One region of the Methyloferula stellata AR4 genome, then DNA from elsewhere that is predicted to be linked to it. Evidence: predicted binding sites of a transcription regulator. Region 1 holds the regulator's gene; each other region holds the start of a gene.
What was found. Region 1 encodes LexA, which represses DNA repair genes until DNA is damaged. Its sites were predicted from a motif close to TGTTCNNNNTGTGTTCNG; they were not measured.
Positions count from the first base shown of each region.

Region 2: a site for LexA is predicted at 1,432-1,449, ahead of A3OQ_RS0104620 (DNA recombination protein RmuC). Genes of this name have one in related genera too.
Region 3: a site for LexA is predicted at 970-987, ahead of dnaE (DNA polymerase III subunit alpha). Genes of this name have one in related genera too.
Region 4: a site for LexA is predicted at 1,378-1,395, ahead of ssb (single-stranded DNA-binding protein). Genes of this name have one in related genera too.

Region 1 is NZ_ARWA01000001.1:2,506,334-2,509,594, forward strand. Features, by position in the region: gene A3OQ_RS0112295 (quinone oxidoreductase family protein) at 1-668, opposite strand, end outside; gene A3OQ_RS0112300 (MarR family winged helix-turn-helix transcriptional regulator) at 730-1,215, shown strand; gene lexA (transcriptional repressor LexA) at 1,270-1,986, opposite strand; gene A3OQ_RS0112310 (LuxR C-terminal-related transcriptional regulator) at 2,231-3,067, opposite strand.
Region 2 is NZ_ARWA01000001.1:927,261-930,521, forward strand. Features, by position in the region: gene queG (tRNA epoxyqueuosine(34) reductase QueG) at 1-705, opposite strand, end outside; gene A3OQ_RS0104615 (glutathione S-transferase family protein) at 603-1,295, opposite strand; gene A3OQ_RS0104620 (DNA recombination protein RmuC) at 1,480-2,688, shown strand; gene A3OQ_RS0104625 (DMT family transporter) at 2,690-3,261, shown strand, end outside.
Region 3 is NZ_ARWA01000001.1:2,662,035-2,665,295, forward strand. Features, by position in the region: gene A3OQ_RS0113105 (hypothetical protein) at 1-65, shown strand, start outside; gene A3OQ_RS0113115 (hypothetical protein) at 267-539, opposite strand; gene A3OQ_RS0113120 (hypothetical protein) at 641-859, opposite strand; gene dnaE (DNA polymerase III subunit alpha) at 1,256-3,261, shown strand, end outside.
Region 4 is NZ_ARWA01000001.1:2,054,030-2,057,290, reverse strand. Features, by position in the region: gene A3OQ_RS0110175 (E22 family MetX-like putative esterase) at 1-611, opposite strand, end outside; gene ssb (single-stranded DNA-binding protein) at 775-1,278, opposite strand; gene A3OQ_RS0110165 (dicarboxylate/amino acid:cation symporter) at 1,442-2,761, opposite strand; gene uvrA (excinuclease ABC subunit UvrA) at 3,048-3,261, shown strand, end outside.

The sequences.
Region 1 (3,261 bases):
GCCCCGGCGATCAGCAGACGCTCGGCGCTTCTTCCCCATAAATAATCGATAACGACGTCGACGCCTTGCGCGAACTGCATCTTGAGCTCGTCTTCCAAGGCGGCGTCATCTGCGGCGAGCGGTATCGTGATATCGGCTCCAAGCGCCGCGATGGATTTTAAAGCATCGGCGTTGCGGCCCGTCGCAACGACCTTCTTCGCGCCGAGATATTTCGCGATCTGGACGGCGAGACGCCCCGCGGTGCCGGTCGCGCCATTGACCAGCACTGTCTCCCCAGCTTTTAGTTTTGCGCGTTCGACAAAGGCTGCCCATGACGACATGCCGGGATTGGCGATAGCTGCCGCCGTCACATCGTCGAGCTCGTCGGGGATGGCGAGGCATTGGGCGGAGGGCGCCACTGTCCGTTCGGCCATGCTGCCATAAGGCGCGCGCGGCATGACAAAATAGACCCTGCGGCCGTCGTCGAGCCGGCCCACGCCATCTATTCCCACACCAAAAGGAAACCGCTGCGACGAGCTGTAATGCGTCCCCGATGCGCGACTTTTCACGACAGGGCTGAGAGCGGCGGCGCTCACAGCGATGCGGCTTTCGCCATCGGACGGCGCGGGATCGGCGAAATCTCCATAAACCGGAATCAGCCCGGCGCCCTTCACGAGTGCAGCTTTCAAGATGTTTGCCTTTCCATATGCGCTTATTATGTGCATAATACACATATATGAGAGGCCGCCGATGCCGTCAAGCAAAAGAGTGCAAAATACACATATTAGCGCGCAGCTCAGGCAGTTCCATGACGCTTTGCTGGATATTGTCAGCGCCATGAACCGGCCGCAGCGCGATGAATTCCTCATCAAGGAAGCTGGGATTCCGCTCGACCGGGCGTTGTTTCCGCTATTGGTCGGCATCGAACGGTTCGGCCCGATCGGAGTCGTGGACTTGGCCGACAGAGCCGGGCGCGATTACACGACGGTCAGCCGGCAGGTCGCCAAGCTCGAAAGCCTTGGCCTTGTCGAACGTCAGGAGAGCGCCGCCGACCGGCGCGTGCGCGAAGCCGTCATCACGCCAAAAGGCAAGGCCATGACCGATCTTGTCGATGCGGCGCGCGACCGGATCGGCCGCGCGATTTTTAAGACATGGGACGCGCAGGATATCAGCGAGTTCGTTCGCCTCACTCGGAAGTTCGCCGATGCTGTGAAGGACGATCCGCCTGATCTATAATTTCTGGAGCGTCGCGGCCCTCCTTCTCCCGCAGCCGGGGAGAAGGAAATGGCGTCAATACCGCCGCAGCAGACCCACCAGCTTGCCTTGGATGCGCACGCGGTCTGGCCCGAAGATGCGCGTCTCATAGGCCGGATTGGCGGCTTCGAGCGCGATCGAGGCGCCGCGCTTGCGCAAGCGCTTCAAGGTGGCTTCCTCGTCGTCGATGAGCGCCACGATGATATCGCCGGTCTCGGCTGTCTCCTGCTTGCGGATGACCACGGTGTCGGCATCGAAAATGCCGGCCTCGATCATCGAATCGCCGCGCACTTCAAGCGCATAATGTTCGCCGGGCGAGAGCATGTCGGGCGGCAGGCTGATCGTATGGCTGCGGGTCTGTAGCGCGGTGATCGGCGTGCCCGCCGCGATCCGTCCCATCACAGGGATCGCGATGACGGAGCGGCTGAAATCATCATCGGGCAAAGCCGGGCTCGCGATCGCATGGACCCGGCCGAGATTGCCTTCGATCACGCTTGGCTCGAATTTTTTGCCGCGCGACGGAGACGGCGGTGAAGAGGAATCGGGCAGGCGCAGAATTTCGAGAGCCCGCGCGCGGTTCGGCAGGCGGCGAATGAAGCCACGCTCCTCAAGCGCGAGGATCAGCCGGTGAATGCCGGATTTGGACCGCAGATCGAGCGCGTCCTTCATCTCGTCGAAGGAGGGCGGCACGCCGGTCTCCTTCAGGCGTTCGTGGATGAAACGCAGCAATTCGTTCTGCTTCTTAGTGAGCATCTGTTCCTAATCCCCTAGGCGGCGTCGCCTTCCGCACACGCTCGAATCAAGCGCCGCATCCCCTCCATAGACTCAAAGAGCCTTAAACAAAGAGTGAACGTACTCTATATGTTCTCTCAACGCTGTGCAAGGGGTGGATATGGGCTTCAGCCGCGCGCCGGCAACGCTTGGGCATCAGCCAAGCGCGAGCTTTACGCGGTTCTCCGGTCGCGCTTCGCCTTTTAGCATAAGCCAGTCTTGAGGATTACGCCGCGTCCGTCTTGATCCACGACTTGAGACGCCCCTGATTCAGATCGGGCGCATCCGCTTCGAGCAGTCTTGAGGCCAGAAGCGCCGCCTCGGTCCGGCTCCTGAGTTTCAAGCGTTGCAAGATCGCCGATACATGTAGCTTGATCGTATAGGGCGAGCGAAAGAGAGCCGCGGCGATCTCCTTGTTCGTCTTGCCTTCTCCGAGGAGACGGAGAACCTGCATCTGACGTTCGCTCAGGAGCGAGCCAAGAGCCTCATCGGGCGCGCAGGGCTTTTCTCCGTTTTCAAGCGAAGGCGGAGCGGTGAACTGTCCTTCGATCATCTGACTTAATTGCGAGGCGAGCGTCTGTGAAACCGAGTGCTCGATGGCGTCGCTGATCGTTACCGAACCAGCGCTCGGGTCGGGCTCGACCAGGATCGGACGCGCATGGGTCAAATGCGGAAGCATGTCCGTGAGATTGACATGCAGGAGCGCAACTCCTGTCGGCCGATCGAGCGAGAGCGGCAATCCGATGAGCGAATACCATCTTTGCTCGCTCGACGAATGGCAGGGATAGATGAAGGTCAGGACATCGATCCGGCCTGCCAGCAACTCTCGAAGATCCTCGACGAGCCGCGGTGCCTGCGGTCCGTCAAATTGGCAATATTGAAAATAGTTCGTGCCAATTCCGAAATCCGGCATATGCAGCCCATTTTTACGGGCGAACTCTTTCCATGTGTCGTTGACCGATATGATCCGCCCGGTGGCATCGAGAATGACCGCGCTTACGGGTAGCGCTTTCAGCGCCTGAAAGGCCCCGGCTGCGTCTGTCTCATTCAAGTGATCAGACATTGGAGCGGATCCACAGACAGCACCGAGATGAATGCATTGCATTTTATTAAAAAGCGGCATTCGCCCAGCGCATCAGCCAAGGCTTATAACAGTCCTTTCGGCCTATTGCACCGATCGCAGTCAACATGAGAACTCGTCTTTCATCCTTGATCTAGCTCAAGGGGGAGGACGCGATTGTTGACGTGCTACGGCAC
Region 2 (3,261 bases), 1.6 Mb from region 1:
GGCCTTTGTCGGGCAAATGTCGAGACAGGCCCGGCAGGTGCCGCAATGATCGGCCTCGCCCGCGTCGGCGGCAAGCGGCAGATTCGTGAAGATCGAGCCGAGAAACAGCCAGGAGCCATAGCCGCGCGAGACGAGATTGGTGTGCTTGCCTTGCCAGCCAAGACCCGCCTGTTGCGCCAGCGGCTTTTCCATCACGGGCGCGGTATCGACGAAGACCTTGACCTCCGCCTCTTGTGTCCCGGCGCAAAGCCATGATGCGAGCAGTTTCAGCCGTCCCTTGATCAGATCGTGATAGTCGCGGTTGCGCGCATAGACGGAAAGATTGGCCGCGCCTCTATCGACGAGATTGGCGAGCGGATCCTCAGCAGGGCCATAATTCATGCCGAGCAGAATGATGCTTTTCACCTCGGGCCAGAGACGTCTTGGATCGGATCGTCGCGCCTGCGTCTCGCCCATCCAATTCATGTCGCCGGCTGAGCCCGCGGCGAGCCATTGATCCAATCGAAGACCAGCCTCGCCAAGCGAGCCGGGATCGGCGATACGGCAAAGCTCGAAGCCAAGCTCGCGCGCTTTGGCGGCAAGCGCGGGTTTGAAGCTCGGCTCTAGAAATCGAGATCCGCGTAGACCTCCGCCGGAACGAAGCCCGGCAGCCGGTCGGCCAGAAGCGCGCGAAAGGCCGGACGCGATTTCACCCGCGCGTACCAATGCTTCGCCGTTTCGTCCTCGTCCCATGGCACGTCGCCCAGAAAATCCACCGAGGAAAGATGCGCCGCGGCCGCGAGATCGGCATAGGTCAGGCGATTGCCCGCGAGCCAGTTTCTGTGGCCGATCAGATAGCCGATATAGCGCAGATGGTACCGGATATTCGTGCGCGCCGCGCGGACGAGCTCCATATCCGGTGCGCCGCCGCCAGCTATCGCCGGCATGAATCTCTTATAGATTTTTTCGGTCACAAGCCACTGCGAGACTTCGGCGAAGAATTTATGGTGAAACCAGTCGATGAGGCGGCGCACTTCGACGCGCTCGTAAGGTTCGTCGGGCATCAGGCGATGATCGCCTAAAACCTGCCCGTAAACCTCGTCGAAATATTCGGCGATCGTGCCGGCGCCCGGCACCACCGCGCCGGAATCTTCGATGAAGACTGGCGTCTGTCCGGCTGGATTGAGAATCAGAAAACCCTCGCGCCGCTCGAAGATCTTTTCTTCGATGAGCTCCGGTTCGACGCCAAATTCGCCAAGAAGAAGCCGGACGAAACGCGAATGCGGGCACAGCGGGTGATGATAAAGAATCGGCATCAGGGCCGGTTTACGGGAGGCTCATGGAAGAAGCAAACGCCGAAACAGAGGCCCTGCGCGCAGGAGCCTTGATGGTTACGGAATTCTAAAGCCAAGCAGTCATCGCGCCCCTCCGCCGAAGAGAGGATGGGATAAATATTCCTGCTTTGTTCCCAGGTCCGGGAGAATCGTTTAAGATGCGCGCATGGATCATGCGCTCTCCACCTTCATAGGCTACCGGCTGTTCAATGTGCCGATCACATTGTTTCATGTGGTAGCGGCTGGCCTCATCGTCGCCTCCGTCATCATTTTGCTTTTGACGGCCGGTTTTGTCGGACTTCTCCGCGCCCGCAAAGAGCGGCGCGAAGCGGTCTTGGTCGAGGCCGCGCGCCAGCACGACATGGATGAAAAAATGGCCGAGATCGCGCGCCAGGGCGCGGAGCTCACCGGCCGTCTGCGCGCGATGAGCGAACATCTCGGCTCGCGCCAGGCCGATCTTGCGCGGCTCGTGTCGGAACGGCTCGACAATGTCAGCCACCGCATGGGGCAGAATCTCGAAGCCTCGAGCCTGACGACGGGCGAACATCTGACCAAGCTCAACGAGCGGCTGGCCGTCATCGATGCGGCGCAGGCAAGGCTGACGGGTCTCACGCAAGAGGTCGTGGGCTTGAAGGATATTCTCGCCAATAAGCAATCGCGCGGCGCCTTCGGACAGGGCCGGATGGAGGCGATCATCCGCGATTGCCTGCCGCCCGCGGCCTTCGAGTTTCAATATACATTGTCGAACCGCAACAGACCCGATTGCATCATCCGCCTGCCGGGCGACGATCGCGTGATGGTGGTGGATGCGAAATTTCCGCTTGAATCCTTCACCGCGCTGAAAGACGCCGCGAGCGAAGAGGCCTTGAAACAAGCGCAAGCCCGCGTACGCGGCGATGTCGGCAAACATATTAAGGATATTGCCGAGAAATATTTCGTGCCCGGCGAAACGCAGGATATCGCCGTGCTCTTCGTGCCGTCGGAATCGCTTTATGCCGATTTGAACGAGCATTTCGAGGATCTCGTCCAAAAGGCGCATAAGGCCCGTGTGATCATCGTGTCGCCGTCGCTTTTGATGATGGCAGTGCAGGTGATGCAGGCAATCGTGCGCGATGCCAATGTCCGTGAACAGGCGCATCTCATCCAGGATGAAGTGCGGCTTCTGGTGGAAGATGTCTCGCGGCTTCGGGCCCGCGTGGCCAAGCTCGACGCGCATTTCCGTCAGGCGCAAGAGGATATCGGGCAGATCACGACCTCCGCCGATAAGATCACCAAGCGCGGCGAGCGGATCGACCTTCTCGACTTCTCCGATCACGCCGACGCGCCGAAGCAAAGCGGCCTTCTCGCGGCGTCCTTCATCAAGGCGGCAGAGTAGATTGACCGAGAACAGGCAAGAGACGCCCGGCGCCCCAGGCGCCGGCTATTACGCGGCCTTGGTCGTCGCGACCTTTTTGATGGCGTCGGGTTTCATCACCGGCAAGCTTCTCCTGAATTTCGGCTTCTCGGCGCTTTTGCTCGTCGGCTGGCGTTTTATCGTCGCGGCCTTCGCGCTTTTGCCTTTGGCGGTGATCTCGCACGAGCCTTTGTTTCCGCGCCTCACGCTGCCGCAGAAAGCGACGGTCGTGCTCATCGGGCTTTTGCAGACGACCGGCACGCTCGGCCTGACCTTTCTCTCATTGCGGTATGTTTCGGCCGCGACCTCCGGCATTTTGCTCTTCACCAATCCGATCTGGGTTGCTTTGCTTGCGCCTTGGGCGCTGGGCGAATCCTTGTCGAAGATCAGGGTGCTCGGCCTGATCTGTGGGATCTCGGGCGTAGCGCTGGCGCTCGGCGGCGCGCTCACGGGATCGGAGAATTTCCTGCAGGGCGATATTGTCGGTCTCGGCGGCGCCTTGTGCTGGAGCCTGTCGACCATCATCAACAAGCGTGCGCAATTGCCGATCGGCAC
Region 3 (3,261 bases), 160 kb from region 1:
AGGATTGTATAAAAAGGGTCGTTACGGCGCGCGTTGAGCGCGAGAAAAATCAGGTAGAACAGTAGATGCCTAGAGGACCCAAATGCCAAAGCGTCCCGCCGACGCTGGCATCTCTGATCGGCTTTGGAGCATGCAAGATATTGAGGCTTTGATCGATGCGAAGAAAGATGCGCCTAAAGCCGCGGCTTATAAAATATGACCCTGGGGCTTGGTCTGCCATGACACCATCGAAGATCGGTCTGTTGCTATGATCCCTGGGCGCTCGATTACACGAGCGGCGGCCATTCAGGCGCCCATAGCTCTTCCGGGTCATAGACACCGATGATGCCGTCTGCTCCGGCAAATCCGGAGGCTTGTTCGAAGGCCTCCGAAATCGAGGGGTCGTCGGGCACGGTCGATCTGACGTCCAGGGAACCGCAATCCCCGATCACGATGGCGGTGACGCGGCCGGCGATTGTTTTGTCGTCCCGCAGCATCGGAACGAGCGTCACTTTATAGGTGCTCATGTCGGCTTTGCTGATTTTCTTGAATGTCGCCAATTTAATATCCTCGCGTATCGTGGGTCGTGGGCGCGATCTTTGAAAAACAGGGTACTGTCTCAGTTTAGAAACTGCGACAACAACCGACGATGTTCTCAGGCTTAATTCAAATTCCGGCGCGTGATCGGATTGGCCTGGTAGCGCCAAGGCTGATCTTTGCCGCCCTGGTGGCGCTTGATATGATCTTTGCCTGCCAACTCGTTGAGTTTTTCTCTGATCTGCGGCTCTAACCTCTGCGCGACGCCTTTGACGACCTCCTCAAACGTCAGCGCTTGGTCGGTAGACCCAAGCGTGTCCATGATTGTGGCATCTAGGTCCATGGTCGCACCTCCATGCTTTCCCGTAAGCATAGCGGAGGAATAGGCGAGCGGGCGATTAAAGGGACAGATTTCAAACTGATGCACTACCCAGCGCCTGGTAGTGTTGACAAAAGAACAAAAATAGAACATAAACGCAACATCGGTCAGGGAGTGTTCCTATGTTGCGTATGTTTGAGGATTTCGCCGAGCTCATGTCTCTCGCGGCGCTTCTGGCGCTGATCGCGGCCGTCGCCTGAGAGGCCGCATCTTGTTGAGAACTTTGGGCCGGTGCTTCTTTGGGGCGCGGCCTGAAGCTACTGTCCGGCGCTTCGGTGGAGTGGCCTCGTGACCCTTGTTCTTCCTGATCCCGCGGAAGCCGTGCCGCAGCCGGATGCGCGGCAGATCGTAGAGCCGGCTTTGCTCGATGCCGTCGGCTTCGTGCATCTGCATGTCCATTCGTCCTTCTCGCTGCGCGAGGGCGCGCTCTCGATCGCCAAATTGGCGAAGCTCGCGGTGGCGGATGCCATGCCCGCGCTGGCGATCAGCGACACGAATAATCTCTTCGGCGCTTTGGAGTTTTCCGAAAAGCTCGCCAAGGAGGGCGTGCAGCCGATCATCGGGCTACAGCTCGCCGTCGATTTTGGCGACGGCGCGCAGCTCGCGCCGCGCGGCGAAGAGACGGGCGCCGGGCGCGCCGCGCTCGTGCTTCTGGCGCAGGACGAGGCCGGCTATTTAAATCTCATGCATTTGGCCTCCTGCGCCTGGCTCGATCCGGCGCCGGGCGACACGCCGCATGTCTCTTGCGCACGCCTTGAAGGACGAACCCGTGGGCTGATCGCGCTTTCGGCCGGCCCGGGCGGTGCGCTCGACCGGGCATTGGCTTCCGGGCGGCCGGAGATCGCGGGCCAGCGCCTTGCCTGGCTCGAACGGGCCTTCCCGTCGCGGCTCTATATCGAGCTGCAGCGTCATGGCTTGATGAGCGAGCGCGAGATCGAGCCCCAGCTCCTCGATCTGGCCTATAGCCATGGCCTGCCGCTCGTCGCCACCAACGAGCCATTCTTTGCCGCAACCTCCGATTATGAAGCCCATGACGCCTTGATGTGCATCGCCGAAGGCACCGTGCTCGCCGATACGACGCGCCGGCAGCTTTCGCCCGAGCATAGGTTCAAGACACGCGCCGAAATGGGCAAGCTTTTCGCCGATCTGCCGGAGGCGACGCGCCACTCGGTCGAGATCGCGCTGCGCTGTGCCTACCGGCCTTTGACGCGCAAACCGATCCTGCCGCGCTTCGGCACGTCGATGGAAAATCCCGCCGCCCAGGAAGAAGAAGAGGCGGGTCTGCTGCGCCGGCAGGCCGAAGAAGGCCTGCGGCTGCGTCTTTCGAGGCTCGGCCGCGCGCCGGGGATTTCCGAAGAGGATTATTGGGCGCGCTTGAATTTCGAGCTCGACGTCATCGTGAAGATGAAATTCCCGGGCTATTTTCTGATCGTCGCGGACTTCATCCAATATGCGAAGCAGCAGGGCATTCCGGTCGGGCCGGGGCGCGGCTCGGGCGCGGGCTCGCTCGTCGCCTATGCCCTGACGATCACCGATCTCGATCCGATCCGCTTCGGGCTCTTGTTCGAGCGCTTCCTTAATCCTGAACGCGTATCCATGCCGGATTTCGACATCGACTTCTGCCAGGACCGGCGCGACGAAGTGATCCGCTATGTGCGCGATCGCTACGGTGCCGATAAGGTCGCGCAGATCATCACCTTCGGTTCGTTTCTGGCGCGCGGCGTGATGCGCAATGTCGGGCGCGTGCTCGAAATGCCGCTCGGCCAGGTCGATAAGCTGGCGAAGCTCGTACCGCAGAACCCGGCGGCGCCGGTGCATCTGAAACAGGCCATCGAAAGCGAGCCGCGCCTGCGCGAGGCGGCCGAGGCGGAACCGCGCGTCGCGCAAATGCTGAAGATCGCCGAAACGCTCGAAGGGCTTTATTCCAATGCCTCGACCCACGCGGCGGGCATCGTCATCGGCGACCGGCCGCTCGAAGAACTCGTGCCGCTCTATCGCGATCCGAAATCCGATATGCCGGCAACGCAGTTCAACATGAAATGGGTCGAGCCCGCGGGCCTCGTCAAGTTCGATTTTCTTGGGCTGAAGACGCTCACCACGCTTGCGACCTGCGTCAAGCTTTTGGCAAAACGCGGGATCGAGATCGATCTCGCCAAAATTCCGCTCGACGATCGCAGGACCTTCGAAATGCTCGGGCGCGGCGAGACGGTCGGCGTGTTCCAATTGGAAAGTGCCGGCATGCGCAAGGCGCTTGTCGAAATGCATGCCGATAGATTCGAAGATATTATCGCGCTTGTTGCCCTCTACCGGCCGGGCCCGATGGCCAATATTCCGACCTATTGCGCGGTGAAGCGCGGCGAGGAAGA
Region 4 (3,261 bases), 450 kb from region 1:
TTCTTCCAGGCTGGATCGGCATAGATCGGCGCGGCCCAAAGGCCGAGCCAGGCGGTGAGCCACGCGTCGATCACACCTGCGCAAATCACCGGGACGATGCGCTCCATCATGTCGGGGAAAGACGAAGCCCAGCACAATGTCTGCAAGCCGCCCATGGACGGCCCCATCACGGCATGCAGTTTTTTAATGCCGAGATGATCGACAAGTTCTTTCTGTACGCCGACGAAATCGCGGATCGAGACCAGCGGAAAAGAGAGCCCATAAGGCTTGCCCGTATCGGGATCGAGGCTCGCCGGACCCGTCGTCACGACATTCTTGTCGCGCGCATTGAGATTGACGAGCGTATCGGACGAAAAGACGAAATAGCGATCGGTGTCGATCGCTTTGCCCGGGCCGATCAGATCGTCCCAATAGCCGGGCAGCGCGTCTTCTTCCGCATATTTGCCGGCGGCGTGGCTGGTGCCGGAAAAATAATGCGCGATCAGAATAGCGTTCGATTTATCGGCATTGAGCGTGCCGTAGCTTTCCCAGCCGACGCAGAGATTCTTAATGAGCCTCCCGCTTTGGGTCTGGAAGCTCGGAAGCTCGAAGGTTTTTTTCTGGACGATCATGCTCAAACACGATTTCGAGCGCCCTCGTCCTTCGAGACGCATGCTGCGCACGCTCCTCAGGATGAGGGCTAAGCAGCTGATCACAAAGCCGTCATGCAGAGGAGCGCTTCCTTAGAAGCGCGTCTCGAAGCACGAGCGCTTCCCACCAAACTTTAGCAAGCGACTAGAACGGGATATCGTCGTCGATCACATCGGCCATGCGGCCCGACCCTGCGGCCGCCGGGCGCTTCTCCATCGGAGACTGACGGCCAAAGCTCCCGCCGCCCGAGGATTCGTAGGAGCCGGAATCTCCATCCGACATGTCGCCGCCCCGGCCGCGGCTGTCGAGCAGAGTGAGTTCGCCGCGGAAGCGCTGCAAGACAACTTCCGTCACCTTGCGCGGATTGCCGTCCTTGTCCTGATATTCCCTCGTCTGCAATTGGCCTTCGAGATAGACCTTCGAGCCCTTCTTGCAATATTGCTCGGCGATCTTGCCGAGGTTCTCGTTGAAGATCACGACATTATGCCATTCGGTGCGCTCCTTGCGCTCGCCCGACATTTTGTCCCGCCAGGATTCCGTCGTCGCCACGCTGAAGCTCACGACCGAATCCCCCGAATTCATCCGCCGCACTTCCGGATCGCGTCCGAGATTGCCGACGAGAATGACCTTGTTGACGCTTCCGGCCATGACGCTCTCCTCATACTTGAAACTGACATCTTGATATTGACCTTAGACCCGCGCGCCGCCAGGGGCAGCACCGCAATCCAGCCATCCACTAAAGAATAATGTTCTTTATTTGTTCTTAAAGCCTGCTCGCGCTGAAAGCAAGCCTTCCGCGCGGTTTTCCGGCCTATTCGGCGGCGTGCGCGGCTTCCGGTTCCGGGCCGTGGGCGTCGAGTTCGCGCTTTAAAGTGGCGCGGTCGAGTTCATTTTCCCAGCCGGCGACGACGACGGTCGCGACACCATTGCCGATAATATTCGTCAGGGCCCGGTTTTCGCTCATGAATTTATCGATGCCGAGTACGATCGCCATGCCCGGCACGAGTGCCGGATTGATCACTGAAAGCGTCGCCGCAAGCGTGATGAAGCCCGCGCCGGTCACGCCGCTTGCCCCCTTCGAAGCCAGCATGGCGACGACGATGATCGTCAATTGCTGCTCAAGGTCGAGCGGAAAGCCCAGCGCCTGGGCGATGAACAGCGTCGTCAATGTCATATAGATATTGGTGCCGTCGAGATTGAAGGAATAGCCGGTCGGCACCACAAGCCCGACGACGGGTTTCGAACAGCCGAGCTTCTCCAGTTTCCGCATGAGTTGCGGCAACGCGCTTTCCGACGAGCTCGTGCCCAGCACGATCAGAAGCTCATCCTTGATGTAGCGCAGAAACTTCAAGATGTTGAAGCCGGCCAAGGCGGCGATGGTCCCGAGGACCACAAGGATGAAGATCGCCGACGCAGCATAGAACGTCAGGATGAGGCCTGCGAGATTCCAGAGCGCCTCGTGCCCGTATCTGCCGACCGTGTAAGCCATGGCGCCAAAGGCGCCGATGGGAGCGGCCTTCATCACGATATTGATGACACCGAAGACGGCCTGGGTCAGATCGTCGATCACCGAGCGCAGTTTTTCGACGCGGTCGCCGAGCGCCAGCATTGCAAAGCCGAAAAGCACCGAGAACAGCAAAACCTGCAGAATCTCGCCCTTGGCGAAGCCGCCGACGACGCTGTCGGGAATGATGTTCAAGACGAAGTCGACGGTCTTTTGCGCCTCGGCCTGTTTGGTGAAAGCGGCGACTGCCTCGGCGTTGCCCTGGCCGGAAAAGCCGGCGCCCGGCTTGACGACATTGCCGATAACGAGCCCGATCAACAGGGCCGCGGTGGAAACGACTTCAAAATAGAGCAGCGCCTTGACGCCGACGCGCCCGACCTTCTTGGCGTCGGAGACATGCGCAATGCCGGAGACCACCGTGCAGAAGATGATCGGCGCGATGACCATCTTGATGAGTTTGACGAATCCGTCGCCGAGCGCCTTGATCCAGTCATTGGTCGCAAAATGCGGGAACAGCCAGCCGACAATGGTGCCCAGCACGATGGCAAACAGGACCTGCACATAGAGGACCTGATAGAACGGCTTAGCCGGCCGTCGTATCAGGGCCTCCGGCGAAATTGCGACCATGGCGTTTCCCTACCGCTCTTGATTTGCTGCATTATTCTGAAGGGGATTTTAAGGCTTCGCAAGGCGTCCAAATGGACCAGATTCACGATTTCCGCGCCGAAACGCGCCTGGTCTTTCCCCAAAAGACGCGATTGCCGCAGGGGATGGCGCGAGTTTGGCATGGCGAGGCCGTGGCCGAGCCCCTAAATTAGCGCTATCTCGCCGCTTTACCCTTTGCGCAGGTTCCCGGAACAGTATGAAGACCCCCAGATCGAGAAAAGCGACGTCCGAGACCGCAGAACTCGCATTGGAGCCCCGTTCCAACCTCCGCAATATCACGGTGCGCGGGGCGCGGGAGCATAATCTCAAGAACGTCGATCTGACGATCCCGCGCGACAAGCTTGTCGTTTTCACCGGGCTTTCGGGGTCTGGGAAGTCGTCGCTCGCCTTCGACACGATCTATGCCGAGGGCCAGCGCCGCTATGTCGAGTCGCTCTCGGCCTATGCGCGGCAGTTCCTGG